DNA from 2 places in the Paenibacillus baimaensis genome. Region 1 is predicted to be linked to the other one. Evidence: riboswitches for the same ligand, from Rfam matches in the RefSeq annotation. Region 1 holds a riboswitch; the other holds the start of a gene.

Region 1 (7,925 bases):
GAATTTGCATTCTCTTGTACTGCTATTTACTCACTCGTTGATTCAGTTTTCAAAGGACAATCTATATCTGTCATGCATTTTGGAAATCAATAAATTCGTCAGCTTCAATTAAGTTGTTTATCTAAATTAATTTTAGCGGCGACTTTCTTAATATACCACACTAACCCGATTCAATGCAAGTGTTATTTTTTTCTTCTAAACTTCATAACACTCGACTTGCTCGTTAATGCTTGTACCGTTTTTAGCGGCGAGAAGTAATGTATCATATACTGTGATTGTAAGTCAAGCACTAAATCTAAAATAAGTTTATGGTGAGAAAAGAGCCTGCCATCCATAGCGCAAACGCTCTAATCTCCCAAGCTTTATTATGTTCAAAGGTAGCGATTAATTATTCAATCATACCTTCAATTGGGCTGCTGGCAGAAGCATACCTCTTCTTGGCAATACGTCCGGCCAGGAAGCCTTTACGACCCGCAATAACGGCTAACTTGAAGGCTTCAGCCATGAGTACAGGGTCCTGGGCACCTGAAACTGCTGTATTAAGCAGCACACCATCAGCACCGAGCTCCATTGCTAAAGCTGCATCTGATGGGCTGCCAATTCCAGCATCAACAATAACAGGGACTTTGGCTTCCTCAATAATAAATCGCAGCTGGTTAGGGTTGACGATTCCTTGTCCGGAGCCAATTGGCGATGCACCCGGCATAACCGCAGCCGCACCGGCTTCTTGAAGCTTTCGCGCCAAGATCGGATCATCGGATGTGTATGGCAATACGATAAAACCAAGATCCACCAAAATTTTGGTCGCCTCTAATGTACCTATTGGATCAGGCAGCAATGTTCTCGGATCACCGATAACTTCAACCTTAATCATGTCACACAAACCTGTAGCTCTCGCAAGCTTGGCGATACGAACCGCTTCCTCTACACTAAAAGCACCTGCGGTGTTAGGCAGCAGCGTGAATTTTTTCAAGTCAAGTGTTTCTAAAAAATTGGGTGCTTCCGGGTTATCGATGGGCAGCCTGCGGATAGCAAATGTTAAAACATCCGCTTCGGAAGCTTGTACAGCCAGATTTTGAACGCCCAAATCTGTAAATTTTCCAGTTCCCAACAACAGTCGGGATTTAAACTCATACGGCCCTATTTTTAATACATCACTCATACCTTATTCCTCCAATGTTATTGCTCACATTTATTTACACTTCTTATCAAGAAAAAGTAGACATGCCAGTTCGTAACCCTATGTATGGAGATTGGATTTAGCCCCCGCCAACAAAATGAACGATTTCCAGCTTATCACCTTCCTGTAAAGGCGTATTAGCATAAGCATCACGGTCAACAATGTCCCTATTCAATTCGATGACCAGAATTTTTTGTTCCAGCTTAAACAGAGTTAACAGCTCGGCAACCGTTGAAAGCTGTTCCACCTCTCGCTCTTCCCCATTGATGGTTAATAGCATATAAAACACCTGCCTTTCTGATCATAAATCAACAAAAAAACCAACCGCATCGGTTGGTTGACTTCGCAATTAACACCCATAACAACAGGCTCTGCGCTCGTCCACTTCCCTACGCTGGTATCATCCAGAAGCATGCTAGCCGCATGCCGATCAGGTTCCAAGGGTCAAGGAATGTATTTCCTTATCTCAGCCTCAACGTCAGAGGCTCCCCCAGTGGGTATTCAATTATCGATATTATATCAAAAAAATGAACATTTGTCGCATTGAATAACTCAATATATAATATGTGGTTTAAATATGCGTGTAACGGATTTCCAATAATGTAATATCCTCGTCCATCGCATAGATGACTTCCTTGGCCAGCTGCTTTTTGACCAGCTTATTCAATAGCAAAGGCAGCTCCAGCTTGATATCGGAGAGCACCTCAGACTGTTGAAGCTCCTGAAGGCTCCATGCCTCTGTGCTGCTTGATAGCAGATCGAGAACTCTTTTACAGCAACGCTCCATCTTGGACATCACTGAAAACTCACACGCCAGCAGCACCAGTTGAACCCTTTGCTTGATTGTTTCCTTACTCATGGTCAGCTCTTCATACAGCTTGTATACACCGGGATTAATCGATTTGATCTGACGCCAGACTGTTACCTCAGGATGAATGCCTGCCTCGATAATGACGATTCTCGCCCAGTGGTGGAGTGCTTCTAAGATGTTGTTATAGGCATCCAGCGAATGATTCTCCAATATGTATTCCTTGCTCTGCAAATATCTCCTTAAAAATTTTGAAAACTCAATTAACAGCTTATGCTCTCGCAATTCCATAGGGAATTCTAGCGTCCGGTGCCGTAAGGTTTCCAAATACAGGTTATGATCCAGAAGAATCTCTCCTTTTAAGATCCAGAAGATAAGATTGCGATGCTCTCCGTGCAATATAAAATAGTCTAATGTTGACGGGCTGATCCAACGTTCTTGTATACGGCGGTTGTCTTTTATATAATGATATTGTTGATCGGTTTTCTGGACTTCATTCGAAATGACAAGCAGCAGGAGATCAAAGCCATCGGTTACCGCTGAAAAAATAGACGGATTGTCTACGGCCAGCAGACTGGTAACTGCTTCATTCTCTCGGAGCCTGGCAACCAGCTGTTCCTTAATGGCATTCATCGCTGCAGCCTCCTAATAGATTTCATGATACAACATATTTCTACAAAAGTAGGCGGTTTCCTGCATGCACCAAGTGACAATTTTCACAATTTATTCGAAAGTAGATGTGAATTCATGAAATTCAAATCAAGTAAAGTGAACGAGTTCAGATTATGGGGCTTATTGTTGACGATGGGCGGTATGCTGCTCATGATTGTCGGCTTGGCCGGAATTGTATTCAATTGGGGTACTGCCGGCAAAATTATGGCGGGAATCTTCATGGTTATCGGTGCCATCGCGATGCTGGCGAGTATGGCGGTTTATTTCTGGGCGGGCATGATGTCTACCAGTACGACCGTCATCGAGTGTCCGGAATGCGGCAAGCCCACCAAAATGCTGGGTAAGACCGATCGCTGCATGTTTTGTAAAACGATTCTTTCTCTGGATCCCAAGCATGATCCTAACGCTAACGCTTAAGGTAACTCACCCAAAGCTGCATCTGATTTAATCGTAAAAAAACCGACCTTCAATGCCTTCAAGGGCACTGAAACGTCGGTTTTTTGTTATATACGTGCATCTTGATCAGAACTTACTGCAAAGCATTATTAATCAAACTCCAGATCGGTGGAAGCTCATAGCCTCTGCGCCAGGAGGCAATTCCGGCCAATTGGTATTTTTTCACCAAATCAACCCTTGCCTTCATGGATACTTCGTCCTCCATCCAAATCCGGTTCAGCTTGCCGTCTTCTTTATATTCCACGTAATTTTGCCCTGCTTCAGGCAGAAATTTGGGGGTTAAGTTCTTTTCTTTGATAATCCTCTGCTGAGCTTCCATAAAAACGGATCGAGAGCTTACCTTGGTCTTACCGTTAACCTGCTCCTCGGTCCAAATACGCGTGTAAAAGGGAACACCGAGAATCAGCTTGGAGGCTGGAATTTTATCTTCGCTCATCATTCGAGTCAGACTTTTTTCCACCCATGGCAACGAAGCCACTGAGCCCGAGGTCGGGCTGCTTGCCCAAAATTCGTCGTAAGCCATCAACATCATATAATCAAGTGATTCTATAAGTGCTTTGCGATCATAGAACATGGACCACATTTCATTGGTTGATTTGGGAGTTACATCCATCGACACGACAAGCCCCTGCTCATGCATGAGCGGAACCATCTCACGAACAAACTGTACCAGTTCATCTTTGTCATCCAGATTTACATTCTCAAAATCAATGTTGATCCCCTGAAGCGAATAAAGCTGTGCATAGCTAAGCAGCTGTTTGATCATTTTCATTCTTTTGTCATAGGTAGATAGAGCTTCTGTCGTGCGTTTGGGTTCAAAGCCATTGCTGAACAGTCCCCAAACCTGAATGTTGTTAGCGTGTGCCCATTTGATATAAGCAGGGTCCCCGATATTCTTGATCGTACCTTGCCCATCCTCCAGAGAGAACCAGGTTGGACTGACGACATCCAGGCCAGGCATCGGGGGAAACTTGGTCGTATCCGGATTTTTGTTAAATACCTGCTCCCATGTCATGTTGATTGTGCCAGTAATCGGTTTGACTGGGACAAAGCTTGGTGGAGGCACTTGTTTGGGCAGCGTTTCCTTACGGTCAGGCTTCAAGTGATCCTTGCTAACATACCCCATATAGCCGCTGCTAAGTTGTATACGGTACCATTCAGGATTATCATCGGACCAGATCATTACCGATTCGCCCTGCTTAATATCTACAAGGATCGGGGATTTAATGGCCGCCTCTTTACGCATCGGAATGGTTTTGGAAGGCTTATCCGGATAAGCTACCGTCTTACCCCATTCCAGGGTATCTCCTTCTTTAACGAGGATAACTGCACCTGTCTCGGGTGATTCGCGAAGCTCAATAGGGTAAAGCTGCTTGATGGGCTCCATCGGCAAATACAGGGTACCCTCTACTTTTTCCAATGGAAATTTCAGTGTAAATGGTTTTTCATTCAACATGCCCGTTAATTGACTTGTTCTCAAACGAATGACTTTGTCCTGTGTCGTAATAATCGTCGATTCGCTCTCTGATTCATGAATCATACTTGGATCAATAAGTTCCTTCACCGTGTCAAACGGCAGCTTGAGACTCTCTTCCTTGCCCGTGGCAGGCTTCTCCAGCATCTCACCCTGATAAAAAATAGGCTTCACCAGTCCCGCAAATGTAGGCTTCTCATGCTTACCGGTAGGTACGAATTTGGCCCAATAATAACCAAAACCTACACCTAATACAATGACAATTAGTAATGATAACAAAATAAAGCGTAACCTCTTTGATTTTCTTGGCTTCAACAGGTCGTTCGAGTAATCCGATTCCATCGCTTCACTCCCATGATGACGGTATGGACAACACAAAAAGAACGCGTCCAAGGCCCTTGTCCAGCAAGGCGCTTGGGACACGTCCATTATACCGCAAATCCGGCTGGTCGTCTTGTAATCTTCCTATACCTGTCGTACAGCTGCACAGTCGGTACATAATCCATATACTTCTACACGATGGCTTTTGATCAAAAAGCCAGTTTCCACTCCGGCTGTTATTTCCAAATCATTCAATGGTTTATAAACAAAATCGACCAATTTGCCGCATTCTTCACACAGCGCATGATAATGGTCGGACATATCCGCATCAAAACGGCTTGAATGATCACCGTAGGTCATTTCTCTTACAAGTCCCAGCTCAATATACACTTTTAAATTGTTATAGACCGTAGCCACACTCATACTTGGGTAACGTGGTGCCAGGGCTTTGTAAATCTCATCCGCTGTCGGATGTGTCATGGTATTCAGCAGATAGGCGAGAATTGCATGTCTTTGAGGGGTCATGCGTACGCCAGTCGCCTTCAGCTTTGTTAACGCTTGCTCCATTCGTGAATCCATGCTGTCTCACCGCCTAACATTCAGTAAAAGGTTATCGCCTCATTTTAAGCGGGTTTCAAGCTGTTTGTCAATGTACAGATTGATATAAAACGTTGGAAACTCTTACTTTTTTGATTGAATTGCTTTTATTTAGCCACCGTTATCGTTAGCGATCCCTTGGTATCCAATTTAATCAGATTTTTGCCATTGCCGATACTGCCTTCTATGTTATCCTTGCGAACTTGCAAAGGTAATGCGGTCTGAATATTACCTTTATTGGCCTCTCCTTTAACTCTGTAATCGCCATTGGATGGGAGGGCTAGATTCATCTTGCCATGATTCGTTTCCAAATCCCATTCTCCATTGACGGCATGGCTGGTTATTTCCAGATCGCCATTGGTCGTTTCAGCCTTCAGAGATCGCAATGCTTCGACAATTTTAATATTGCCATTCGTTGTTGAGGCTTTAATATCTCCTGTTACCCCTGTTAATCGCAGTTCACCATTGGTTGACTCGAGCTCAGCATTCCCCTCGTGATTGCCTGCTTCAATAGATCCATTCGTTGTACTCAGCTTCAAACGACCCTTGGTGGCGTTGGTTGTAACCTGAGCATTCGTCGATTCCAAATCTATATCCGCTTCGATACCCGTCAGTTGAATCTCTCCGTTGGTAGTACGGATTTTGAGCTGCTTTGTGAGTGCAAGCTGGTCAGCTTTAAGACGACCATTGGTCAATTCAACGTCCATATTGGCTTGAAGTTGGGCCGGGACCGTTATGACCAGATCAATTGCAGGTCGCTTCCTCGACCAAAATTCTCCGCCATACTCTCCTCCTTCAGCAACCAGTTGAAGTGTATGCCCGCTAAAGCTTTGCTTGACTTGTGTTTGATTAGCAATCTCAGCGGCTTCCTTCTCATCATCTAAAGCTACATAAACAGTCGCTTCGACCTGCAGCTGGCTGCCACTCCCTGATTGGATTGTAATACTGCCGTTGCTCTCGTTATGGATAGATATGCGGTCAAGGTCCGATGGAAGCGAGATCAGCTCAGCTTCTTTTGTAAATTTTCGACCTTCACCACCCATCGTGGAAGTCACAAACGATTTCCCGAAGTCGAACGCGCCCGTCCAGTTTTGGAACAAAGCAGCTGTATTCGTGCTACCGATTACTACCGCAGAGATCAGCACTGCAAATACAACTCCACGAAGATCAAGCCGCAGCTGCTTATCGCTTTCGCCATATCTCATATTCAATAAAATGTACTCCAAACCAAGCGAAATAAACAGTATCGGCCACCACTCCACCAAAAGTGCTGTCAGGTGTAAGCTGGCATACTTATCTATAATTACAGCAGAGCCAACTGCAATCAGTAATAACGCTGCTGTATAACGTCCTGCTTTACGCATGGTTAACACCTCCTATAAGTTTTGCAGAGCAAAACTGTCTTCGTAAGCATATGCTTGTTTGCTTTAGCAAACTTGCATCGTAAGCATAGTCTTTGTTTTGCAGAGCAAAACTGTCTTCGTAAGCATAGCATCAAGCTTGCTTGGGCAATCTTACTTGATCTGAATGCTATTATTTTTTGGTGGATTCCTTCAAGAACATAAAGACACCGATCACTATTAACAGAATCGCGCCGATTGATGAGCCCAGCATGTCAAAAATTTGATTCAGCCAAGCCGGTTTGCTGCTAATCAGAAATAGGAAAATACCTCCAATAACTAATACGTAACCAAGCGGGCTGCCTTTAGTCAGCTTTTTTAATGGCTGTTTAAATTCGTCGCCTGCATCATTCAAAGGGTCGGAGTATACTCCGTTCCATTGACCATTCACATTATCGGTTTGCTGCAGCGCATCAAAAATATTGTAAAAATAAATCACTGGCACAAATAACGAGAACAGCACAATCAACGGGATACTGGTGCTTGAGCTTGTTGAAAAAAACACGATAGCAAAAATATTCATAATCAGCAGCAGCATAATCATCATTCCCCGCTGCATCAGTCCCAAATAAAGCAGACCGGTGCCGGGAATCAGAAATGAAAGCAGACCAGCCACAAATTTATTTTTACGAGGTGCTTTGCGGAATGGGTCATAAGGAGGTTCGTGCTTGGTTGCATTCCAGCGCTCCATACGCTCCTTTAAAAAGGCTTCTTCCTTTTCAAGGTCCAGATCTGCAGACTGATTGTTTTTTTCTTCCATATTCGTATATTCCTCCGTTCATTAGATATTAGGGTTAAGAAGTCAGATACAACGATAGGTGCTGAACCGTATTGCCGATCTCCGTAAATGTATTTTGTATGCCCGCTCCCCACTGACCTGCATTAATAGAAATGATTCTACCCAAAATACCCGAGCTTACGAACAGATAGGTTGCCGCTGTAGCGATCAGCCCATTAATTAACTCAGGCCGCCAAAGACGTCTTGGGGCACTAGCTGGGTCAGCCTTACAGGGATGA
Region 2 (7,925 bases), on a different contig from region 1:
CGGTTAGAGCCTGATTATTAGGAGGAGCTTCCTTATACCGCTGCCTTTTGCCACTTCTAATTTGTTTTTTGATAAGCCATTTAAATAACGACATGATGTGGATATCCTCTCGTCATAGCTGTAATCCTTCCATAATCAAACAGATCATATAAAATTTAGTATCCCCATGAAGTGATCGGCTTATTACAAAAATGGCAGGTATAGTCAGAGACATAAAAAAAGCTGTAAATGACGCAGGTTTCCCTGCTTCATTCACAGCTTGTTATTGAGCTTATTGATGATAGCGAATTTTACACAATTGGCACTTGTTTCTACGCACCATAGGTGGGCCAGATTTCTTGTGTATAAGCCATCTCCCAAAAGTTATATTCATAATGGCTGCTAATCACAAAATGCCGTTTCATTCGCTCACGGTCTGCATCTGTAACCTGTTCGGCAATTTTATCTAACCGATTAATTTGCTCCTGAACCAGCTCTCCAAAAGCTTCGCCCCCATAGGTGCTGATCCACTGCGAATAGATCGGCTCCTCGGGCTTATAAGCCTGCAGACGCTCGCCAATTTCATGATACAGCCAGTAACACGGCAGAATCGCCGCTACAATATCGCCTAAATGTCCAGAATAAGCCGCACGCAGCATATGAGATGTATAAGCATAAGCCGTTGGTGACGGTTCAAAGGCTGTTCGTTCCTCATCGGAAATACCCAACTGCTTCGCAAAGTCCTCATGCAGCGACAATTCGGCATTATACGTGCTCTGCACATGGGCAGCCATCCTGTTGGAGTCATACAAGCTGTCGGCCTTGGCCGCACCAAGCGCCTGAACCCGAGCAAATTGAGATAAATAATAAGCATCGTTCAATAAGTAATGACGGAAGCAGGACAACGGCAGTGTGCCATTGGCAATTCCTTGTACAAAAGGATGCTCAAAGCTGGCCTGCCAGCTTACATCGACAGCTTGACGCAATTGATCACTAAACTTCATGGATATTACCCCCTTGTGTTGGTTTTCTTAATCCTCGAACTTTATTATCCGTTCACTTGATATCTGACATCACCGATATGAAAATAAGGAGCGTGCTGACCCGTATACCAAGCAGCGCCCAGCATCACCGCCAAATAGAGAACCAAACCCAAGTCGGCGACGGAAAAGCCGATACGGTAATAATAAGTACGCTGACGTACCGTCGAGAATCGCTTCGCCTCCATCGCTACTGCAATCCGCTGTGCACGGCGAATACTTTGTGCCAGCATGGGAATGGCATACACCTTCAGTGTATCGTATATACCACGCAAGCCCATGCGCCGCTTCACGCCACGTACCTTCATAGCCATCTGCAGCGTTTGAAACTCACCGATCATCATCGGCAGGAGGCGCAGCGCCGCCATAAAGCTGTAAGCATATTTGGCCGGCAGCTTGCACTGCTGCATCAGCGAATAAAACAAGGCAACCGGTCGGGTCGTTAACGCAAACAGCAAGCCGCTCAGTGCCATGTTGACGGTTTTTAAACCGATATGCACCCCACGAAAAAAGCTTTCCTCGGTCACACGTATAAGTCCCCATTGTAGCCACACTGCGTCTCCTTTACCGAACATCATCATCGACATCGATGAGGAGACAAACAGCAGACCAAATGGGAGACATAGCAGCAGCAGCCTGCGTATGGGGTGACCCGTACAGCAGAGTAGCAGCACCAATTGAACGGCCGTAACATTAATCAGTACGTTAATATTGTCGGTCAGCAGCACTACAAAAAACATGGCAATCGACAGCAGCAGCTTCAATCCGGGATTGACACGGTGCAGCCAGGTTTCCTTGAAATCCAAAGTATGATGCACAATATTCCACTTCCTTATCAACCTTCACTGGACACAGCAAGCTTTATAAACCTTCGCTTACAAGCTGCCCTCTCCGACAAGCTCAACCTCGTCGCCAGCCCCTTTATACAAGCGGTCATCCTTATCAGCAATTGAATTCAGATAGTCTGCAGGGCTAAGATCTGCTGTCAGCTTCCCATGATCCACGACCCACACACGCGTCGCAAAATAACGGACAATATCCAAATCGTGGGTGACCATAATGATCGACGTTCCCTTTTGCCGCCATGCCTCCAGCTTCTCTAATATGGCGAAGGTATTGGCAGCATCCTGCCCAAACGTCGGTTCATCCAGAAGCAGCAGCTTCTGATCCTTGAACATGGCAGTGGCAACGCTGAGCCTGCGTTTTTGGCCAAGTGAGAGCTGGTAAGGATGAAGAGCTCTTTGACCATACAGATCAAACTCAGCTAGTAATGCTTCAGCTCTACTTGTGAAATCAGCTTTTCCATCAAGCTTAAAACCAAATGACGCTTCATCGATCACCGAATTGGTCACGAATTGCATTTCCGGGTTTTGGAATACATAAGCCGCTGTCTCTACTACATCTTTAAAGCCCCGTACCTGCTGACCCAGCAGCCTGTAGCTGCCGCTTGTCGGGATCAATTGCATCATGGCCTGCAGCAGCGTGCTTTTGCCTGCGCCATTATGACCGACAACGGCAATCCATTCCCCGACTGTCAAGCTTAGCTCAGCGACTGCGATCTTGGTCACCCGACGTCCTTGATAACCATTGAAGTTATGCAGGGCTAGCGTCTCTGTATCAGCCATTGCAGCGGTCGCCGTCCTACTGCTCAGTTCATCACTTCGTCTGCTGGCTATTTCCTTATATAATGGCTCATCCGAATAGTGCTCCCATACTCCAGGATACCATATTCCATATTCCTGAAGCTCCACTCGATAATCGGCAAAAATCATTGTTGGAGTACCATCGGCCAATATCTCTCCATACTTATTAAACAAGATAACACGATCAACAAAATCGATGATCTCATCAATTTTATGCTCGACAATGATGATCGTTTTGTCCTGCCCGACCGCTTTGATCGTATCCCATACTTCTCGGGTTCCTTCTGGATCAAGCAGTGAGGTGGGCTCATCCAGAAACAACACCTCCGGCTTTAAAGCCAGTACAGACGCTATTGCCAACCGCTGCTTCATCCCTTGCGACATGGAGCCAATCGCTACGTGATTTTGTTCAAAATTCAGCCCTACCTCGCGGAGTCCACTCTGGATAAGCTGCGGCATATCTGCACGTGGCACCCCCAGGTTCTCCAGTACAAAAGCCATCTCTTCATCCACAAAGGGCATACAAAACTGCGTATCCGGATCTTGGAACACATAACCCCAGGAGGATGGAATCTGGATAGCATCACATTTCATCGGAATCTCAATTGCCTGTGGAATTAAGCCTGTAAGCACCTGCAGCAATGTAGACTTACCGCATCCGCTTGGTCCCAGCAGCAGCACCTTCTGCCCTGTATACAATTCAACAGATAGATCCTCGAACTGCAGGGAAGGGCTGCCTGCAAATTTCAAGCGTAAGCCCTTGACCGAGGCACATACGCCCATCATTGCTTACGCTCCAGCGCATCGAAGTCAGCCTGGCTGGCTGGACGGACCAGTTGGGTAACACCCGTTGCCTCCAGTGCCTTAACAAGACCGTACGAGCACAGTCCGGTAAAGAAGATGGACCCGATAATCCGAAATACAAAGTACAAAATCAAATTCCAGGATTCAAGGTCAAGCAAATAGCCTTTGAAAGCATCAAACACAAGCGATGCAATAGCCGAAGCTACTCCAGCCAAGCAAGCCGCTGTGACCGAGAAACGGCGATAAGCAAACAGTAGAAAGATCAATTCCGCACCAAGCCCTTGAGCGATCCCATAGGTTAACGCTTCAACTCCGTACTGAGAGCCCGCGATCAGCTCACCGGAAGCTGCAGCAATTTCTGCAAGCAGTGCTACACCCGGCTTACGAATGATCAGAAAGGCAACAACAGCCGCCATAAACCATACGCCGTACATCAACTGATCCAACTGGAAGCCTGCGAGCTTCACCACATTGGACACATCTCCCCACAGACGGTAAATGATCGCAAAGACAACAGAGATGACGACCGTGACCAGAATATCGGTCAATTTTAAACCTTTGGACATATAATACCCACTCCTTCGATTATGGGGGCTGTTTGAACCGATAAGTGAGCGCCAAAAAGACCACTCCCATATCGGAAGTGGTCTGCATGTATGAATCCATTACACGCTTCGAGTGCTCTCCACTTCCCTACGCTGGTTTCATCCAGATCAGGTTCAGAGGGTTTAGAATCTATGGATTCAGTCTCAGCCCAAATGGCTCCCCTAGTGACAACCTTCATATTATCAGGTTTGATCAAAATGTCAACGACAAAAAAATAAGACAAGCCCGCATTCAGGCTTGTCCACTGTACAACTTTTTACGAAAAACGCTTATTCAAAGTAGGTGTATTCCCATTCGCCTTCTTCAGCCGTCCATGAAGTTGCGTCTGTATATTCAGGTACGCCTGTGAAAATCAGTGTGTATTCTTTCATTTCTACCGGTTTCAAGTGAACAGGCAGATCTGTAAAGTATTGGTTAGCTACTTCTTTAGAATCACCAGCATCATTATGAAGAATAATTTTCACACTTACTTTTTGCACAACATCAATGTTTTTACCGCCAGTGTTTGTGAAAACACCGGATGCTTTCAAACTACCATCTTCATAGAACACTGAAAGTACTGAGAAATCAAGCGCTGCCGGTGCTGTATCAGCCGCTGGTGCAGGAGCTGCCGCTTCTTCTGCCGGTGCTGGAGTAACCGCTGGTGCATCATCAAAGTATGTAAATTCCCATTCGCCTTCTTCAGCAGTCCATGAAGTTGCATCTGTGTACTCAGGTACATCAGAGAAAGTCAAAGTGTACTCAGCTGCTTCACCTGGTTTGATATTCAGCTTTAAGTCTGTAAAGTAGTGATTAGCTACTTCTTTGGAATCACCAGCATCGTTGTGAAGGATGATCTTAACGTCTACTTTCGTTACATCTGCAATGCTTTTGTCCCCTGTGTTCTTAAAATTACCTACTGCGGTCAAGACACCGTTCTCATAAGCTACCGATGTGATTTCAAAATCCATTGCTGCATCAGCAAATGCCAGTGAAGACATACCAAGCAAACAAGCCCAAAGCATAATGGAAACCGTTAGAAACTTTAATACTTTTTTCATCATTTTTCACTCCTATTTTATATGTAGTAAGACCTACTTCACAACATTATAATCTGCTTTTCTTAATAAAAAAGAAATATAAACAATACTTTAGAATTAATTTGTCGAAAATGTGTATAATTTGAGACTAACCGGATATTAAAAGCCGTTCACCTCCAAATTGGAAGTGAACGGCTCTGTGATTTCACTGATTTTACTTACAGATAAGCTTCTATGAAACGCATCATTGCCTCTTCATGGAAAGGCAATCCCTCATGTCCGTAATCATGGTACAATCGAACTTCCTTTGGACCAGCCAAGTGGTTGTAAGCAGCAAAGCAGGTCGAAGGCGGGCATGTGATATCCTGCAAGGTTATCGCCATTAAGGTTCTGGCCTTGATCCGGCTTGCCATATTCATACCATCGAAGTAGCTGAGCGTTCTATACACCTGTTCTTCCTGTCGATGCTCAGGATCATACCGACGGAACCAGTTCTTGATTTCCACATAAGGTCCAGAAGCATGAATCTCTACAGAACGACGGAAGTGGCTTAGGAAAGGAAATACAGGCAACGCCAGCTTCGGACGAGAATCCAGTCCCGCTGCGGCGAGTGCCAACCCACCACCTTGACTACCCCCATATACTACAATTCGGCTGGCATCGACCTCTTCGCGTGAACATACGAAATCAAGAGCACGAATACAATCCAGATACACCTGCTTATAATAGTAAGAAGCCGGATCCAGTATGCCCAAGGTCATCCAACCCGGAATACCTCCCTGGGGATATTCGGCCCTATCCGGTGTTAAGCCACCCTGACCTCTTACGTCAATCGCCAAAGCCGCCATTCCCATCGAAGCCCATTGCAGCAGTTCGTTCGGATAACCGCGATTGCCCGAATAACCATGATATTTGACCAAGACAGGCAGTGAACCGGGTTGATGTTCACCCTTCGGAGTTACGTACCAACCATGAATCGGTGTACCATCCGCTCCATCAAAAACCACATCATATATCGAAATCGATTTCAATGGATGATCTTGCACGAGATTTACTTGTGCATGAAGAGGCTTTTGATTTGAAAGCGCTTTGGCGTTATCCCAAAACAAGTCAAAATCAGCCTCGTTCGTAAGCTCAGGCTTATAATCCTGAAGCTGGGATAAGGGCATATCTACATTAGGCAAATGGAACAGCTCCTCTTGAATATAATGGGTTAAATGAATGATCCTCCTGCTTATTGTACCAACTATTCGGTGGCGCGCAACCTATTTTTATCCATACCGGAGCCTCCGGCCATCCTCAGAAAAAGCTTCTTTTTTCTTGCGTTGCAGCAGGTTATGTGTCAAGATATTCGTTAGTATCCAATCGACAAGAAATAGGTGAATTGCATTCATGATGAAATCTTTTTTTCGCTTACTGACAGAGCTCTATTCACGTAAAGCGATATCCCGGGTAACGGGAGCATTTGCTCAATCCAGAGTAAGCCGCAAGCTTATCCCGCGCTTTGCCGGCATTTATGGTATCCGGTTGGAGGATGCAGAGAAGCCATGGAACGAGTATGTGTCTTTAAATGACTTTTTCACACGTAGATTAAAAAATGGCCTTCGTCCGATTGATATGTCTCCACATATCGTAGTCAGTCCGGTGGATGCAGCCATTACCGGTATGGGACCGATCAGCGAAGGATTAATTCTTAATGTCAAGGGACAAGATTACACGATCGATGAAATGCTTAATTTCTCGCCGCGTGCGGTCAGCTATAAGAATGGCTTTTACTTTGTGCTTTATCTCAGCCCAACCGATTACCACAGAATTCACACCCCTATTGAGGGTGATATTATTGAAAAAGAACACATTCCCGGCAAAGTATATCCCGTTAATGAGTTTGGTCTCCGTCAAATGCGCCGAGTATTAAGTCGTAATGAAAGACTGATTACGTATATGCAGCATGAGGACGGAGAAATTGCCGTCGTTAAGGTTGGAGCGATGAATGTCAGCAGCATTCAATACGTCTCTCCATTGCCGCAGCGACCCGGACGTGGTGATGAGCTCGCTTATTTTCAATTTGGTTCCACAGTCGTGCTTCTGATGGAAACCGATACCTTTGAAAGCCGCACCGACCTTCAGGTCGGCAGTAAAGTCAAGATGGGACAAATACTGGGCTTCGTTAAACGCAAATCATAAACCGACAAGTCTACGCAGGTTACTCACAATCAGCCTTTTTCAGTAGAACATTCATAAAAGTTACCTGGCTTGGGGTAGTGGGCATTGCCCTTACTCCGAGCTATTCAGTTTGTATCGACTTCCATACCTCTTCCATCCTCTTGATCGCATACTCGATGTCTGCCTCCGATAAATGAGGGAAATTAAAATAAGCTCCATAGCTAACTTTCTCTGCTTCTGCCTCAGTTTCTGTCAACTGAACAGGCACACTAACCTCTGACCAACGGATACCTGCTTGAGCACATTGATCACGAAACTCGATATAGGTCGGTTCATTGCCGCGCCACCATCCAAAAATATGCAGACCTGCGTCACCCTCCACCCAGGCGAATTGACCGGACAGCAGCATATACAGCCATTTTTGCAGGCATTCGAACTTGCGACTGTAAGCACGCTTCATTCTGCGTAAGTGACGTTCGTAGCTGCCGCTCCCCATAAAAGCTGCAAGTGTCCGCTGCTCCAGTAAGCCGGTAGGCCGTGGTTCAAATAAGGCCTTCGCTTTACGTATCGGTTCCACCAAAGAAGCAGGCATAACTGCGTAACCGATTCGAATGCCGCTCAAGAGCGTTTTACTAAAGCTGCCGATGTAGATGACACGATCCTCCCGATCC

What was found. Region 1 has a riboswitch for thiamine pyrophosphate ahead of thiS (sulfur carrier protein ThiS). Riboswitches for the same ligand answer to the same signal wherever they lie in the genome.
Region 2: it holds a riboswitch for thiamine pyrophosphate, as region 1 does, so the genes downstream of both, OB236_RS31080 (ECF transporter S component) here and thiS (sulfur carrier protein ThiS) in region 1, are expected to answer to the same signal.

Annotation. Positions count from the first base shown of each region.
Region 1 covers NZ_JAOQIO010000099.1:2-7,926, forward strand. Annotated here, with positions in the region: gene OB236_RS28765 (thiazole synthase) at 389-1,162, opposite strand; gene thiS (sulfur carrier protein ThiS) at 1,260-1,460, opposite strand; TPP riboswitch at 1,550-1,682, opposite strand; gene OB236_RS28775 (nucleotidyltransferase-like protein) at 1,752-2,621, opposite strand; gene OB236_RS28780 (DUF2614 family zinc ribbon-containing protein) at 2,736-3,077, shown strand; gene OB236_RS28785 (glycosyl hydrolase family 18 protein) at 3,190-4,932, opposite strand; gene OB236_RS28790 (Fur family transcriptional regulator) at 5,056-5,490, opposite strand; gene OB236_RS28795 (DUF4097 domain-containing protein) at 5,616-6,872, opposite strand; gene OB236_RS28800 (hypothetical protein) at 7,042-7,668, opposite strand; gene OB236_RS28805 (anti-sigma factor family protein) at 7,703-7,925, opposite strand, start outside.
Region 2 covers NZ_JAOQIO010000107.1:58,229-66,153, forward strand. Annotated here, with positions in the region: gene OB236_RS31060 (spore germination protein) at 1-94, opposite strand, end outside; gene tenA (thiaminase II) at 312-983, opposite strand; gene OB236_RS31070 (energy-coupling factor transporter transmembrane component T family protein) at 1,028-1,837, opposite strand; gene OB236_RS31075 (ABC transporter ATP-binding protein) at 1,895-3,445, opposite strand; gene OB236_RS31080 (ECF transporter S component) at 3,445-4,032, opposite strand; TPP riboswitch at 4,140-4,245, opposite strand; gene OB236_RS31085 (hypothetical protein) at 4,342-5,112, opposite strand; gene OB236_RS31090 (acetylxylan esterase) at 5,310-6,275, opposite strand; gene asd (archaetidylserine decarboxylase) at 6,484-7,275, shown strand; gene pdxR (MocR-like pyridoxine biosynthesis transcription factor PdxR) at 7,376-7,925, opposite strand, start outside.